Linked DNA regions of Hoeflea sp. 108. The protein of the gene in region 2 interacts with the protein of the main gene of each other region in a pairwise test. Links are inferred from orthologs where the notes say so. Each region holds a gene or a part of one and is shown on either strand. Other genes may lie near its edges.

Region 1 (7,515 bases), 1.5 Mb from region 2 along the record:
TGAAGCGGCTGGGCATGAGCAACGACCCGGCACGCGATTTCGATCATCCCAGGGTCGCCGACGCCCATCTCAAGCGTCATGTCTACTACCGCCTGTCGCGCGACGACTGGCGATCACGAAAAAAGGCGGCCAACTAGCCGCCTTTTTCTTTTCCACGCAGGAAGGCCAGCCCCGGCGATCTGCCGAGGCAGGCGAATTGCCGCCGGCCTCAATCCATCCGAAGCGTCACGAACCTCAGCTCGCCCGTCTTGGACGCCAGCATCAAAAGCGCGTTCTTGCGCCCCTGCTCCTTCAGCGCCGCAATGCGGTCGGTGACCTGCTTGGGCGACTTCATCTCTTCCTGGCCGATCTCGGTGATGACCTCGCCGGCGACGATGCCGCGCTCGGCCGCTGCCGAATCCTTGGCAACCGCCGTCACCACGACACCGGTCACGTCTCCGGCAATGCCGAATTTCGCGCGCGTGTCGTCGTTGAGTTCGCCAAGCGTCATGCCAAGCACGCTGACCGCGGCCACTTCGGCGCCCTTGTCGGCTCCTTCGCCCGGCTTGCCGGTTTCGCCCTCGGCCAGCTTCTCGCCGTCCTCGAGGCGGCCGAGCGTCACCTTGACGGTCTGCTCGACGCCCTTGCGCACGACGACCACGTCGACGGCCTTGCCGACGGGGCTCTCGGCCACGACGCGCGGCAGGTCGCGCATCTCGACGATGTCCTTGCCATCGAACTTGATGACCACATCACCAGGCTGGATCGCCCCGTTGTCGACCGGTCCGCCCTTGATGATGCCGGCAACCAGCGCGCCCTTGGCCGACGTCATGCCGAGGCTTTCGGCGATGTCGTCGGTCACCGGCTGGATGCGAACGCCCAGCCAGCCGCGGCGGGTCTCGCCGAACTGCCGAAGCTGATCGACCACGCCGGCCGCAATCTCCGACGGGATCGAGAAGCCGATGCCGATGGAGCCGCCCGACGGCGAAATGATCGCCGTGTTGATGCCGATCACCTCGCCATACATGTTGAACAGCGGGCCGCCCGAATTGCCGCGATTGATCGCCGCGTCAGTCTGGATGAAGTCGTCATAGGGGCCGGAATTGATGTCGCGGTTGCGCGCCGACACGATGCCCAGCGTCACCGTACCGCCAAGGCCGAACGGGTTGCCGATCGCCATCACCCAGTCGCCGATGCGCATCTTGTTGGAATCGCCGAACTTCACCGCCGTCAGCTTCTTGGCCTTCGGATCGATCTTGAGCACGGCGATGTCGGTCTTGGTATCGGTGCCGATAAGCGTCGCCTTCAGCTTCGAGCCGTCGGAGAAATTGACCTCGATCTCGTCGGCATCGGCGATGACGTGGTTGTTGGTGACCACGATGCCCTGCTCGGCATCGACGATGAAGCCCGAGCCAAGCGACTGCACCTTCTGCGGCGCGGCGCCGTCCTGGCCGTCGCGCTTCTTGAAGAAGTCGTCGAAGAAGTCCTGGAAAGGTGCGCCTTCGGGCAGCTGCGGCACCGGCACGGCATTTTCGTTGTCGCCGTCGCCGCTCTTCACCGTCTGCGACGTCGAGATGTTGACCACTGCGCCCAAAAGCCCTTCGGCGAGGTCGGCGACGGATTCAGGCCCTTGCGCAAAAGCCGGGGCAACGAAGGTCGGTGCCGCCACCGCGCCGATCATCAGCGCCGTCGTTGCAGCCAGAGAAGCCTTTCGCATGGCGCGCAAAAGGGTTGTGGAATTCATCAGGGAAGCCTCCCGGGCTGCATTGGCGTTGATCGCGCCGGGCCGTCCGGACGCGAAGCGTCATGATGGAAACAAATAAGGCCTGTTTGCGACCATTGCTATCGGAAGGGAATAAATCATCCGTTATCCCCTGATGAGCCAGACGATGCCGACGCCGATGGCAATTGCCACCAGGCCGAACAGGCGCAAAGCATTGTCAGGGATGTCGGCCATCTGGGCCGCGAGCCGCTTCATCTGAGCGGGAAAGCCGCCATAGACGACGCCCTCGATGACGAGGACGAGGCCTATGGCGACGATCAGATCCTGCACCGTCAGTTGCTGGTGCTGGGAGCGGCAGCGCCGGCCTGCGGGGCGGGCGTTGCCTTGGGCGCGGCAGAAGCTGCACCGCCGTCCGGGCTGCGGAAGTAACGGAAGAATTCCGATTCCGGCGACAGCACCATGGTGGTGCCGTTGGCGTCGAGCGCGGTGCCATAGGCACTCATCGACCGGTAGAAGTCGAAGAACTCAGGATCGCGCTTGAAGGCATCGGCGAACACGGAGTTGCGTTCGGCTTCGCCCTGACCACGCAGGATCTCGGACTCCTTCTGTGCCTCGGCGACGATCTCGACGACCTCGCGGTCGGCACGGGCGCGGATGCGCTGCGCCGCTTCGCGGCCACGGGCGCGCAGCCTTTCAGCTTCGGCCAGACGCTCCGCCTTCATGCGGTCGTAGGTCTGCTGCGAAACTTCTGCCGTCAGGTCGGTGCGGCGGATGCGGACGTCCTCGACCTGCAGGCCGAGCGCATTGGCGTCGGGCTGCAACTGGTCGCGCACGTCGCGCATCATCGATGCGCGTTCTTCCGACAGGGCGGACTCGAAGCCGCGCACGCCGTAGACCCGGCGCAGCGCTGCGTCGAGACGCGTGCGCAGGCGCTGTTCGGCCAGTTCCACGCTACCCGAAACCGCCGAGCGGAACTTGCGGGCGTCGTTGATGCGGTAGGCCACGAAGGCATCCACATCGTAGAACTTGCCGCCCGAGACCTGCACGCGGATATCGTCGAGGTCGAGGCGCATGACGCGGTCCTCGATGATCTGGATGTTGTCGGCCTCAAACATCGAGAACGGCGCCTTGAAGTAGATGCCCGGCTCGGTCTTGACGTCGACGATCTCGCCGAAGCGCAGCACGATCGCCTGCTGGCGGGCGTTGACCACGAAGATCGACGACCAGAGCAGGAACAGGATGATGGCAAAGAAGATGCCGATGATGGGAAGACGATTGGACATCAGTTGCCTCCCGCCGCCGGAGCGCGCTTCTGCAGTTCGGGCAGCGGCAGATAGGGCACTACGCCCTGGCCGTTGCCTTGCTCGACGATCACCTTGCCGGAGCCCTGAAGCACCTTCTCCATCGTCTCGAGGTAAAGGCGCTTGCGGGTGACGTCAGGCGCCTTGGCATATTCGTCATAGACCGAGATGAAGCGCTGCGCCTCACCCTGTGCTTCCTGCACGACACGGTTCTTGTAGGCGGCCGCATCTTCGCGGACCTGCGCTGCCTCGCCGCGTGCCTGGCCGAGCTTCTGGTTGGAGTACTGGTTGGACTCCTCCACGAAACGGTCTTCGTCCTGCTCGGCGCGCTGCACCTCGTCGAACGCATCGGCCACTTCGCGCGGCGGCGCTGCGTCCTCGATCGAGATGGCGTTGACCGTCATGCCGGTGCCATAGCTGTCGAGCGTCTGCTGGATGATGTCGCGCACGTTGCCGGCGATGCCCTGGCGGTCGTCGCGGAACACGTCCTGTGCCGGACGACGACCGACCACTTCGCGCATCGCGCTCTCGGCCACCTGGCGCACCATCACGTCGGGATCGGCGACATTGAACAGATAGGCCGTCGGATTGGCGACCTGGTAGGCCACCGAGAACTTGACGTCGACGATGTTCTGGTCGCCCGACAGCATCAGGCCCGAAGACGCAGTACCCCGGACTTCGCCGATATTGACCAGCTTTTCAGCGGTGTTGACCTTTTCCACGGTTTCCATCGGCCACCAATGGAAGTGCAGGCCCGGCTGCGACAGCTGTTCCTTCGGCTTGCCGAAGCGCAATTCCACCGCCAGCTCGTCCGGCTGCACGGTATAGACGGCCTGATAGGCCCACAGCGCCACCAGACCGACCGCGATCAGGCCGAACAGGGCTGCACTCGAGCCGCCGCCGCCAGGCAGGGCGCGCTTGAGCCGGTCCTGGCCCTTGCGAATGATGTCCTCGAGATCGGGAGGCGATCCGGGAGGTCCGCTCGGCCGCGGCCCCTGTCCCCAGGGGCCACCGCCCCCGCCGCCGCTGCCGCCGCCACCCCATGGGCCGCCGCCGCCTCCATTTTGATTGTTCCAGGGCATGAATGTCCTTTCAACTGCGAAACAATGACGGCCGCGCCTGAGACGGCCGCTTATTTACCGACACCATCTATAGGGATGCAATCACGCGCTTTCAACGCGACCACGGGATGCACCCGCGCTTTTCACTACAGATGTATGAGTACACGCTTAATGCGTGACGGGACGCTTGCGATAAACTGTGTAGCGTGTCGCATGGCTGTCTTTTTCACCTGATGGAAAATCCTCCGAGCTTTCGACCGCCCAGATCTCGGGATCGATTTCGGGAAAGCGCGTGTCGCCATCGGGCGAAGCCATCACATGGGTAACGTGCAGCCGGTCGGCCAGCGGCAGCGCCTGGCGATAGATTTCGCCGCCGCCGATCACGCAGATGTCATTGGCATCGGGCATGCAGCGCCCGCGCGCGGTCGCCAGCGTGATGGCATCCTGCAGCGAATGCACCACCTCGGCGCCTTCGGCGCGGAAATTCGTGTCGCGCGTAACGACGATGTTCAATCGCCCCGGCAGCGGCCGCTTGGGAAAGCTCTCCCAGGTCTTGCGGCCCATCACGATCGGCTTGCCCATCGTGTCGGCCTTGAAGCGCTTGAGGTCGCTCGACAGTCTCCACGGCAAGCCATTGTCGCGTCCGATCACGCCGTTCTCGGCAATCGCCACATAGATCGCAACTTCCATCGGACGCGCTTCCCTGTCAGGGCGAATCTACGCCCGGCCGTTCATTTGCCGGTATCGTAGGGCTGCAGGATCAGAATATCGATATCGCGTTCGGGATTAAAATCCTGCGCCGTCATCTCGAAGGTCGTCGGGCCGGTCTTCTTCACGCCAGTGCCGCAGAAGCTGACGATGCTGGCCGGATCGCCCTTGTCGATGGTCAGCCTGAACTTGCCGATGGTGCCCAGCGCCCAGTTGCCACCTGATGTCAGCACATAGGAAAGCCAGGTCTCGGTGTAGGGCGGATAACCGTCGGCGGCAGCCTTTGCCGCCTTCGTGACCGCACGTTCGAAACCGTCGTCGAGGCAATATCTGCGCTTGTAATCGTCGTATCGGCCCTGGAACTTGCCATCCATGTAGAAGCTCACGCCGGCCGTGCCGCCGACGCTCGGCGTGTAGCTGTGTGCCACCTTCACCGGTTTGCCGGCCGGAAAACGGGCCTTCCACCAATAGGCCGAACGCAACTGCCAGAGCGGCTCGCGCACGCTCTTCATGCCCGAACCCTCGTCATATTCGTTGATGGTGATGAGGCCGCGTTCCTGCCAGTCGGCGGCGACCTCGGGCGAAAGCATCTCCAGCGCCTTCAGCGTCGCATCGCCGAACGGGAAATAGGGAACGCCGTTGGCGTCGAGTTCCTTGCCGATGTCGATGCCAACCGCATAGACCGAATGCTGCAGCTGAGGCTTCACCTCCTGCCCGTCGATCGACACGGAGAAGCCGAGGAAATTGTCGGACGCATCGACAGGGATATCGACATTGGCATACGGGCTGCCCTCGATGTCCGGCATCGGAAACGCAACCAGCGTCTCGACATCCTTGTCCGAATTGTTGCGGAACACATAGTCGACCGTCACCTTGTCCGCGGAGATGAACAGGTCCTCGCTCTCCATGGCGATAAGGTCGTTGCGGCCGAGTATCAGCCCGCCGGCGCCGAGTTGTGCCGTCGTGTCGTTGGCGGACGCCGGAACGGCCGCAAGCAGGCTCACTGCCAAGAGCCCCGACCGCATTTCCCACGTCCTGTGTTTCGACATATTCCGCCCTCTCCCGCTCTCTGCAGGCAGCCATCGGCAAGCCGCACCCACGACCCAAGCTCTAGTCGATCCCCCGCCGGCAGTCCAACGCGACGGGTCTCGCAAGCCCGAAGGCCAACCTTACGAAAGCGTATGGCGGCCGCGAAGCCTCGGTAACCTCGCAATGGCATGATGAAAATGCGCAGTGGTCGCTGTCGCGAGGTGAGGAGTTTCAGCAATGCTCCGGATGGCGGTTCTGTCCAGCACGTTCGCTCTCGTGGCAATCGCAACGGCTGCTGCTGTCCCGGCGTCCGGGGCGAGCGCAGCCGAAAAGCCCGTGGCTGCTGAAAAGAACCCACCCGGCGACATTCCCGACAGCCAGGTCTTCATCGACTACGCCTCAAAGGACGGCTACGCCCTGAAGGTGCCCGAAGGCTGGGCGCGCACCGATCTTCCGACAGGCGCCAGTTTCGTCGACAAACTCGACGGCGTGGTGGTCACCCGCAGCGACGCAGCCCAACCGCCAACGGTCGACAGCGTCCGCAAGGACTACCTGCCCGTCCTCCAAAGCCAAGAGCGCGCCGTGCAGATCGGCGGCGTGAAAGCAGTCAGGCTGCCGGCCGGCAACGCCATCCGCATCGCCTACAGCTCCAACTCCGCACCCAACCAGGTCACCAACAAGCAGGTTCGGCTCGAAAACCAGCGCTATCTCTATTTCAAGGACAAAAAGCTCGTGGCGCTCGAACTCTACGCCCCGTTTGGCGCCGACAATGTCGACCAATGGAAGCTGATGTCGGAATCGTTCCAATGGCGCTGACATGAGCGTTCTGGAGGCGTACGAACTCTACCGCTTCTACCATGTCGGCGACGACGAGATCGCGGCGCTGCGCGGCGTCAGCCTGTTCCTGTCGGCTGGCGAGATGGTCTCGGTGATGGGGCCCTCAGGCAGCGGCAAGTCGACACTTCTGGCCTGCCTCACTGGTCTCGACGAACCTGACGGAGGTTACGTTACCGTCCGCGACCGTCTGATGACACGCCGCCCCGAGGCCGATCGGGCCACGATCCGCGCCGAAAACTTCGGCATCCTGCTGCAGTCGGGAAATCTCTTCCAGCACCTGACGGTGCGTGAGAACATCCTGCTGTCGATGCAACTGTCGGGGCGCAAGGACAGAGAAAGGCTCACCGCCCTGCTGCAGGCGGTCGGCCTGTCGCATCGCGAGCGCGCCTATCCGGCGCAGCTTTCCGGCGGGGAGACGGCGCGAGCGGGACTTGCGGCCGCACTTGCCGCCGATCCGCCGCTGCTGGTGGCGGACGAACCGACCGCCGAGATCGACCGCGTGGCGGAGGAGCGCCTGCTCGACTATTTCGAGGCGCGCCGTGCCGCCGGCAAAACGACGCTCGTCGCCACCCACAGCGCCTCCCTTGCCGCGCGGGCCGATCGCATCATCCATCTCGCGGACGGGCGCATCGACAATGTTTGATGCCCTCGTCACCGCCTCCGGCATCTCCAGGAGCTTCGCCGACGGCAGCGACGACGCCCTGACCGTGCTTTCCGACGTCAGCTGCCAGATCGATGCCGGCGACCGTATTGCGCTGGTCGGCGCGTCGGGCAGCGGCAAGACCACGCTGCTCCATATCCTGGGCGGCCTCGACAGCCCGACGCTCGGCGCGGTCGCCTGGCCCGCCCTTGGGCCACGCTCCTCACTGCGACCCGG
Region 2 (7,604 bases):
ATACTCTACGCTGATGTCGCCGCGAAGGAAGTCGTTGAACTTGTAGCCGACGCCTGCGCCGAAGGTCGGACCCGATGAGAATTTGCCCTTCTGTAGCCAGGTATGTTCAGAGATTGCAGGGTCCTCGAACAGGCTCGTTTCCAAGCTCTTGACCCTCTGATTGCTCATGCCGATATGGCCACGAAGGTACCAGCCGCCGTAGGAGGGCTGCTCGACTTCGATGATCGGCTCGGGCAAGTCCGCGGCAAATGCGGGGGCAGTGACGCTGACAAGCAGCGCGGCGGCGAACGCCTTCATTCCAAAATTTCGCATGATGATACCCTATACCTGCGGACCCGCTACGCGCCCGACCATGACTAACCGGGGTGGATAATGCTTGGTATAGGTTAAGGGGCGCTTAACCCTGCTGATTAACCATGACGACTTGCCGACGACTGCCTGGCGCCAAGTGGAAACCCGTTTGCGCATGCAAAAAAGCCCGCGCAAGGCGGGCTTTCTTCAATTGCTGAAGTCGTCGTGCCGGTCGGGCAAGTATCAGGCGGCCGAGCGGCTTTCAGAAATGACGTCGACGATGTCGTTGACGACGGACTCGACAAGCTGCGGGTCGTCGCCCTCGGCCATGACGCGGATCAGCGGCTCGGTGCCCGACGGGCGGATAACCAGCCGGCCGGTCTTGCCCAGGCGGTTGCGGCCTTCTTCGATGGCAGCCTTGACCGGGGCGTCTTCCAGCGGCTGGCCGCCGGCGAAGCGCACATTCTTGAGCAGTTGCGGCACCGGCTCGAAGGTGCGGCTCAGCTCGCTCATCGGCTTGTTGGAGCGCTTGATGCAGGCGAGCACCTGGAGTGCCGCCACCAGGCCGTCGCCTGTCGTGGAGAAGTCAGACAGCACGATGTGGCCCGACTGCTCGCCGCCGATGTTGAGGCCGTGCGCGCGCATGTGCTCGACGACGTAGCGGTCGCCGACCTTGGTGCGGTGCAGTTCGAGCTTGAGATCGCCGAGGAAGCGCTCAAGGCCGAGATTGGACATGACGGTCGCCACCACGCCGCCGCCGGCCAGGCGGCCGTTCTGCTGCCATGACTGGGCGATCAGGCCCATGATCTGGTCGCCGTCGACGATGGTGCCGTTCTCGTCGACGATGACGACGCGGTCGGCGTCGCCGTCGAGCGCGATGCCGATGTCGGCGCGCACTTCGTGGATCTTCTTCTGCAGGCCGGCCGGATGGGTCGAGCCGCACTCCTGGTTGATGTTGAAGCCGTTGGGCTCGACATTGATCGGGATAACTTCCGCGCCGAGTTCCCAAAGAACGGCAGGTGCGACCTTGTAGGCGGCGCCGTTGGCGCAGTCGACGACGATGCGCAGGCCCGACAGCGACATGGAGCGGGGCAGGGTGCGCTTGGCGAATTCGATGTAGCGATCATGCACGCCGTCGACGCGCTTGGCGCGGCCGAGGCCGTCGGAGTCGGCGAGCATTGCGGTCACGTCCTGGTCGAGCATGGCCTCAATGTTCTGCTCGATCTCGTCAGACAGCTTGTAGCTGTCGGGGCCGAACAGCTTGATGCCGTTGTCGTGGTAAGGGTTGTGCGAGGCCGAGATCATCACGCCGATGTCGGCGCGCAGCGAGCGCACCAGCATGGCGACTGCCGGCGTCGGAATCGGGCCGAGCAGGAACACATCCATCCCAGCGGCGCAGAGGCCAGCCACCAACGCGTTCTCGATCATGTAGCCCGAAAGGCGCGTGTCCTTGCCGACGACGACGCGATGCCTGTGGCTGCCGCGCTGAAAGGAGAGGCCGGCGGCCATGCCGACCTTCATGGCGATCTCCGCCGTCATCGGAAATTTGTTGGCCCGCCCGCGAATACCGTCGGTGCCGAAATAGCGTCCAGCCATGTTTAGCCTGTCCCCGTGGAGTCCACCCGCGATTGCTTTGCCACAATCAGCGGCGACCAACGCATCACATTTGGTGAGTTTATGTCATAAAACCTTAGAAAAGGGTTGGGGTTTTGCGTGGCAGTGATCTGCCGCCGCTCCAGCCATCTTGCGTATCTGACATCGAGAGCCGACAGCTATGGGGGCCGTGTGCCGGTCATTGCTGTGACTCGGGATCTGGCGATCTTGCCGGCCAGCCAGGATGGAGAGGGATTTTGCGTCAAAGGATCATCGTTTGCCCATTGATTGAAAATGAAGGGGCATATCTTCTTTGCAAGATGCCTGGCGACCGCGGGGTGTTTCCTGGGCAATGGGCACTTTCAGGCGGCGGACTGGAGCCTGGCGAAAACATCACCGAGGGATTGCTTCGTGAGATTCGAGAAGAGCTGGGCGCTGGCCTCGTCATTGAGGCGGTTCAGCCGTGGACGTTTCGCGACGATGTCAGGACAAAGTCCTACCCAGATGGAACGACCGAACAAGTCTATATGATCTATCTGATTTTTGACTGCAAAGCGGCCAATCGAAACGTAGCCATCAATGACGAATTCGAGGACTTCGCATGGGTTCTTCCGGGCCACTTCTAGAATTATGATCTCAATGAGGCGACGCGTACGACGCTGAGGGCCAGGGGGCTCATCCGCTCGTAGGCGAGGCAAACGATCGGGGTGATCGAATTCGGGCGTCGCCATTCTTGTCGCGATGGCGTTGCGCGATAGTTCGCCAGCAACCATTGCATCCAGAAAAACAAAAAACGCCGCCGAGTTTCCTCAGCGGCGTTTCTGCATTCGATCCAGTCAGGACCCGGTCAGTTCGACGGCTGGGGTTCCATGCCGCCTTCAGGCTCGGAACCCTTCTTCTTGCCGCGCGACGAGCCGGCCTTGGGCACGGCCGAGCCGCGCGAGGTTGGGGTGTCGTCGCCCATGTCGCGCGAGGGCTTGTTGCCGGCGATCAGCTGCTTGATCTCCTCGCCCGACAGCGTCTCGTATTCGAGCAGGCCTTCGGCCAGCGCGATCCAGTCCTTCTTCTTCTTGGTCAGGATCGAGCGGGCGGTGACATAGGCGTCGTCGATCAAGCGGCGCACTTCGGCGTCGATGATCTGTGCGGTCTCCTCGGAGACGTTCTGCGTGCGGGCCACCGAATGGCCGAGGAACACCTCTTCCTGGTTCTCGCCATAGGCGACCTGGCCGAGCTTGTCGGAGAAGCCCCAGCGCGTGACCATGGCGCGCGCCAGCTTGGTCGCCTGCTCGATGTCGGAGGAGGCGCCAGACGTGATGTTCTCCTTGCCGAACTTGATCTCCTCGGCAACGCGGCCGCCCATCATGATGGCGAGGCGCGAGACCATGTACTTGTAGCTCATCGAGTAGCGGTCGCCCTCGGGAAGCTGCATGACCATGCCGAGCGCACGGCCGCGCGGGATGATGGTCGCCTTGTGCAGCGGGTCGGCCGCCGGCACATTGAGCGCCAGGATGGCGTGGCCGGACTCGTGATAGGCCGTCAGCTCCTTCTCGGCCTGCGTCATGGCCGACGAGCGGCGCTCGGCGCCCATCATGATCTTGTCCTTGGCGTCCTCGAATTCCTGCATGGTGACGAGGCGCTTGTTGCGGCGCGCTGCCATCAGAGCGGATTCGTTGACGAGGTTCATCAGGTCCGCACCCGAGAAGCCCGGAGTGCCGCGTGCGACCGTCTTGAGGTCGACATTGGGGGCCAGCGGAACGTTACGGACATGAACCTTGAGGATCTTCTCGCGGCCGATGATGTCGGGGTTCGGCACCACGACCTGGCGATCGAAGCGGCCCGGACGCAGCAACGCGGGATCGAGAACGTCGGGACGGTTGGTAGCCGCGATCAGGATGATCGACTCGTTGGCCTCGAAGCCATCCATCTCGACCAGCAGCTGGTTCAGCGTCTGCTCGCGCTCGTCGTTGCCGCCGCCGAGGCCAGCGCCACGATGGCGGCCAACGGCGTCGATTTCGTCGATGAAGATGATGCAAGGCGCGTTCTTCTTGGCCTGCTCGAACATGTCGCGGACGCGGCTTGCACCGACACCGACGAACATTTCGACGAAGTCGGAACCCGAGATGGTGAAGAAAGGCACATTGGCTTCACCGGCGACCGAACGGGCCAAAAGCGTCTTGCCAGTGCCGGGAGGGCCTACGAGCAGCACGCCGCGCGGAATCTTGCCGCCGAGGCGCTGGAACTTCTGCGGGTCGCGCAGGAACTCGACGATTTCTTCGAGGTCTTCCTTGGCCTCGTCGACGCCCGCCACGTCCTGGAAGGTGACGCGGCCATGGGCCTCGGTCAGAAGCTTGGCCTTGGACTTGCCGAAACCCATGGCGCGGCCGGAGCCTGACTGCATCTGGCGCATGAAGAAGATCCAGACGCCGAGGATCAGGATCATCGGCAGCCAGGACAGCAGCACGTTGAAGATCGAGCCGGAGCCGTCGTTTTCGGGGCGAGCGTTGATGGTGACGTTCTTCTGCTCCAGGCGCGACACGAGGTTGCTGTCGCCGGGCGAATAGGTCTGGAAGCCGTTGGAATTGTCGATGTAGCTGCCGCTGATGCGATCACCGGCAATCGTCACCGACTTGATGCGTCCCGAATTCAGGTCCTGGAGGAACTGCGAATAAGGCACTTCGCTCGACGCGCCGCGGGTTTGCGGGGTCTGGAACAGGTTGAACAGGGCGATGAGCAGAACGGCTATGATCGCCCACAGCGCGAAGTTGCGATAGTTCGGATTCATCGAATGTCCCGTTGGCGTTTTTCAGGGAACGCGCATGGTAAGAGTAAGCTTGCCCCTAACATAGGGAGGGGCTGCCACATTGCCAAGCTTGTACCTAAGTCGAGGTTAAGCTTGGATGCCAATGTGGCCACGGCATGGCGATGGCGGAATTGAGGCGGTGCCGAGCAGTTTTGTCACCGCCTTTGCCGGCGCCATGTCGAAGGCCGGCAGGAAACGCGTCCAGGGTGCGGCGACCGGAGTGCGGCTCGTTTCCGATAGCAAGCCGGCGCATGTTCCGTCGCGCCAGAGCGCGGGCTCGGCCGCAAGTGCAGTCTGGGCAAGACTTTGCGGTGCCGAGCTTTCGCCGGACAGCTTGCTGGCCATCGCTGTGCCGAGCGGTGCAACCACCAAATCCGCCCTTTCAAACATCTGCAGAAGCCTGTAGCGGCCGTCCCAGGTGCCGGCCCGCAGCGGCATAGGCGCAGGCAGTCCACGCCCTTCGCGGCATAGAAAAACGCCCTGCCGGCGGGCATCGACAAGCGCGCGCGACAATGTGGCGCGGACCGGCTTTTTTGCATTGGGGACATCGACAAGGCCAGCCAGCAGGGACTGCGCGCTGGCGCTGTCGGGCAGTTGGGGTACACCGCCTGCTACCGCAACCAGGATGCGAAGGGCATAGCGGGCGGCTTCGCCGTCCGTTGTATCAGTGAATTCGGGGGCGAGGCAGATCAGCCCCGTGGCGGGCCGGCTGCCATACGCCTCAATCAGGGCTGCTGCTCGCATGCCGAGGTCGATCCTTGCCGAAGCCGCCTCGCGCTGGTCGGCCAGGGCTTGCTGCAAGCGGGCGTTGCCTTCGCTTGTGAGTGCCTTGCGCATGCGCGGGCGTTCATAGGTCTCGTTGGCGTTGGTGGGATCGTCGAGCCAACCTGTGTCGCGGGCGCGCAACGCATCGCGCAGGCGTTCGCGCCTCAAGCCGAGCAGGGGCCTGACGATCCAGATGTCGCCGTCGAACAGCGTGGCGGGTGCCATGCCGGCTGCGCCGCGTCCGCTGCCGCGTTCGCCGCGCATCAGCACGGTTTCGGCCTGGTCGTCGGCGGTGTGGCCGGTGGCGACAACGGTCGCGCCGGCTTCGCGGGCTGCTCGGGCGAGAAGATCGTAGCGGGCGTCGCGTGCGGCGGCTGCGATGCCGGTCGACGGCTTGTCGCCGGTCCAGCGCATGATGCGGTGGGCAATGTTGTGCCCGGCGCACAAACGTGCCACCTCGTCGGCCTCCGCGCCCGAACCGGGTCTCAGCCCGTGGTCGACGGTAATGGCCAGCAGTTGCGTTTCAGGCGCATGCCGGTCGAGGTGGGATTTGAGAAGGAGAAGAAGGGCGGTGGAATCGCTGCCGCCGGAAATGGCGGTGACGATGGTTTTCTGCGAGGCGAAGTCGAACTCGGAGAAGGCCTGGAAAAAGTCTGTGTCGGGCACCTGCGTCAGCACGCGGCGGCTGTCCGTTCCTGCTTGACCCGCTCCTTGAGCGCGCCTGAGATGTCGGGGTAGCGCTTGCCGATCTCGCTGAAGGTGGCGCAGGCCACTTCGCGCTGCTTGAGGCCAACAAGCGAAACGCCAAGCTTGAGCATCATTTCAGGTGCCTTCTTGGACTTGGGGTATTCCTTGGAGGCGTTCAGGAAAATCTCGGCGGCGTCGCGATACTTCTTCTGTCCCAAGAGCGACTCACCCAGCCAGAAGCGGGCATCGGCTGTCTTGGGGTCGGCCGGAAAGCGGGCGATGTGGTCGCGGAAACCCTGCTCGGCGGTGGTGTAGTCGCCCGACAGCACGAACTGGTAGGAATTGCGGTAGATCTCGTCCGGATCGTTGGTCGAGGGCAACGAGGCGACCTTCGGCGCGCTGGGCGCGGCTGCGGGTGCAGTGGGCTGGGCCCTGGGCAGGGGGGCCGCAGTGGGGTGCTCGTCGGTTGTGCTCGAAACCACGTTGCCGTTCTTGTCGACGGTGATGGTGCCGAAGGTCGTGGGCGGCGCGCCATTGCCGCCGGGCAGGGTGGTGCCGGGATCGCCCGTGCCGGATTCGACGATCACGTCCTCGACCGACTGTCCACCGGCGGCAGGAGCGGCAGGTGCCGAAGCCGTCTGCTGGTGCGAGGTTCCCGGTTGAGGCGCCACTGGCGCCTCAACGATCGAGTTGTTGGTCTTGCCGGAAGCATCGGACTTCTTCTGTCCGCCGCTACCTTCGAGCTCCTGGAAGCGGAACTCGTTGTCTTCCTGCATCTTCCGCATCTGCTCCTGCATCTGCAGCAGCTGGAAGTTCAGCTCTTCGATCGAGCCGTTGAGCTTGCGGATCTGCTCCTCGAGCGCGGTCACGCGCGGGTCGCCCGCCTGGGCGAGCTGGACCGTGCCCTGGTCGCTCTTGCTGCCGAAAACGCCCGGCAGGCCGATCTTGGGGATTTCAATGCTCAGCCCGGAACCGTCGCGCGCATGCGCTGAAGCCCCGAACAGCAGGAAGATGGCTAGGGTGCCACTCAGGATTGATCGAAAATGCATTAGCCTCTCGCCGTGGAACGGAAATGGTTGCTTCGCGCCGATGCGCTTTCGTCATTTATCAGGACGCGAGACTTCGGCCAAATTTTGTTTCGTCCGGTTGTGCGGAATGCCTGAAAAGCAAAAGGCGGCCCGGAGGCCGCCTTTCGAAGTCAGTGTGACTATTCTGCCGATCAGCTGCCGGCGCCCGACAGGGTCGTGACGGCGCGGCGGTTCTGCGACCAGCAGGAGATGTCGTCGCAGACGGCGACCGGACGTTCCTTGCCGTAGGAGATGGTCTTCAGGCGGTTCGAGGCGACGCCCTGCGAGATCAGGAAGTCGCGGGCCGCCGCAGCGCGGCGGGCGCCGAGAGCCAGGTTGTATTCGCGGGTGCCGCGTTCGTCGGCATGGCCTTCGACGACGATGCGGTACTGACCGTACTT

The links.
Region 1: the proteins of ftsH (region 2) and hflK interact in binary tests that used the Escherichia coli proteins (3 or more experiments, as listed by UniProt). The link is inferred for Hoeflea sp. 108 from one-to-one orthologs.

What each region holds. Positions count from the first base shown.
Region 1 is NZ_KB890024.1:3,018,616-3,026,130, forward strand. The notes cover bases 2,036-4,839. They hold hflK (FtsH protease activity modulator HflK), read right to left. Parts: upstream 4,086-4,839; coding sequence 2,985-4,085; downstream 2,036-2,984. Other genes in these bases: B015_RS0115020 (protease modulator HflC), read right to left, coding at 2,036-2,985; B015_RS0115030 (dihydrofolate reductase), read right to left, coding at 4,233-4,754; B015_RS0115035 (DUF4424 domain-containing protein), read right to left, coding at 4,796-4,839. In the rest of the region: B015_RS0115005 (GNAT family N-acetyltransferase), read left to right, coding at 1-137; B015_RS0115010 (Do family serine endopeptidase), read right to left, coding at 209-1,723; B015_RS0115015 (DUF2065 domain-containing protein), read right to left, coding at 1,847-2,032; more of B015_RS0115020, read right to left, coding at 2,035-2,035; more of B015_RS0115035, read right to left, coding at 4,840-5,821; B015_RS0115040 (hypothetical protein), read left to right, coding at 6,138-6,617; B015_RS0115045 (ABC transporter ATP-binding protein), read left to right, coding at 6,619-7,281; B015_RS0115050 (ABC transporter ATP-binding protein), read left to right, coding at 7,274-7,515.
Region 2 is NZ_KB890024.1:4,529,497-4,537,100, reverse strand. What follows is about bases 2,200-5,092. They hold ftsH (ATP-dependent zinc metalloprotease FtsH), read right to left. Parts: upstream 4,667-5,092; coding sequence 2,732-4,666; downstream 2,200-2,731. Other genes in these bases: tilS (tRNA lysidine(34) synthetase TilS), read right to left, coding at 4,772-5,092; nudI (nucleoside triphosphatase NudI), read left to right, coding at 2,200-2,510. In the rest of the region: B015_RS0122585 (outer membrane beta-barrel protein), read right to left, coding at 1-297; glmM (phosphoglucosamine mutase), read right to left, coding at 535-1,887; more of nudI, read left to right, coding at 2,142-2,199; more of tilS, read right to left, coding at 5,093-6,127; tol-pal system protein YbgF, read right to left, coding at 6,121-7,185; peptidoglycan-associated lipoprotein Pal, read right to left, coding at 7,356-7,604. UniProt on the Escherichia coli protein: Acts as a processive, ATP-dependent zinc metallopeptidase for both cytoplasmic and membrane proteins. Plays a role in the quality control of integral membrane proteins.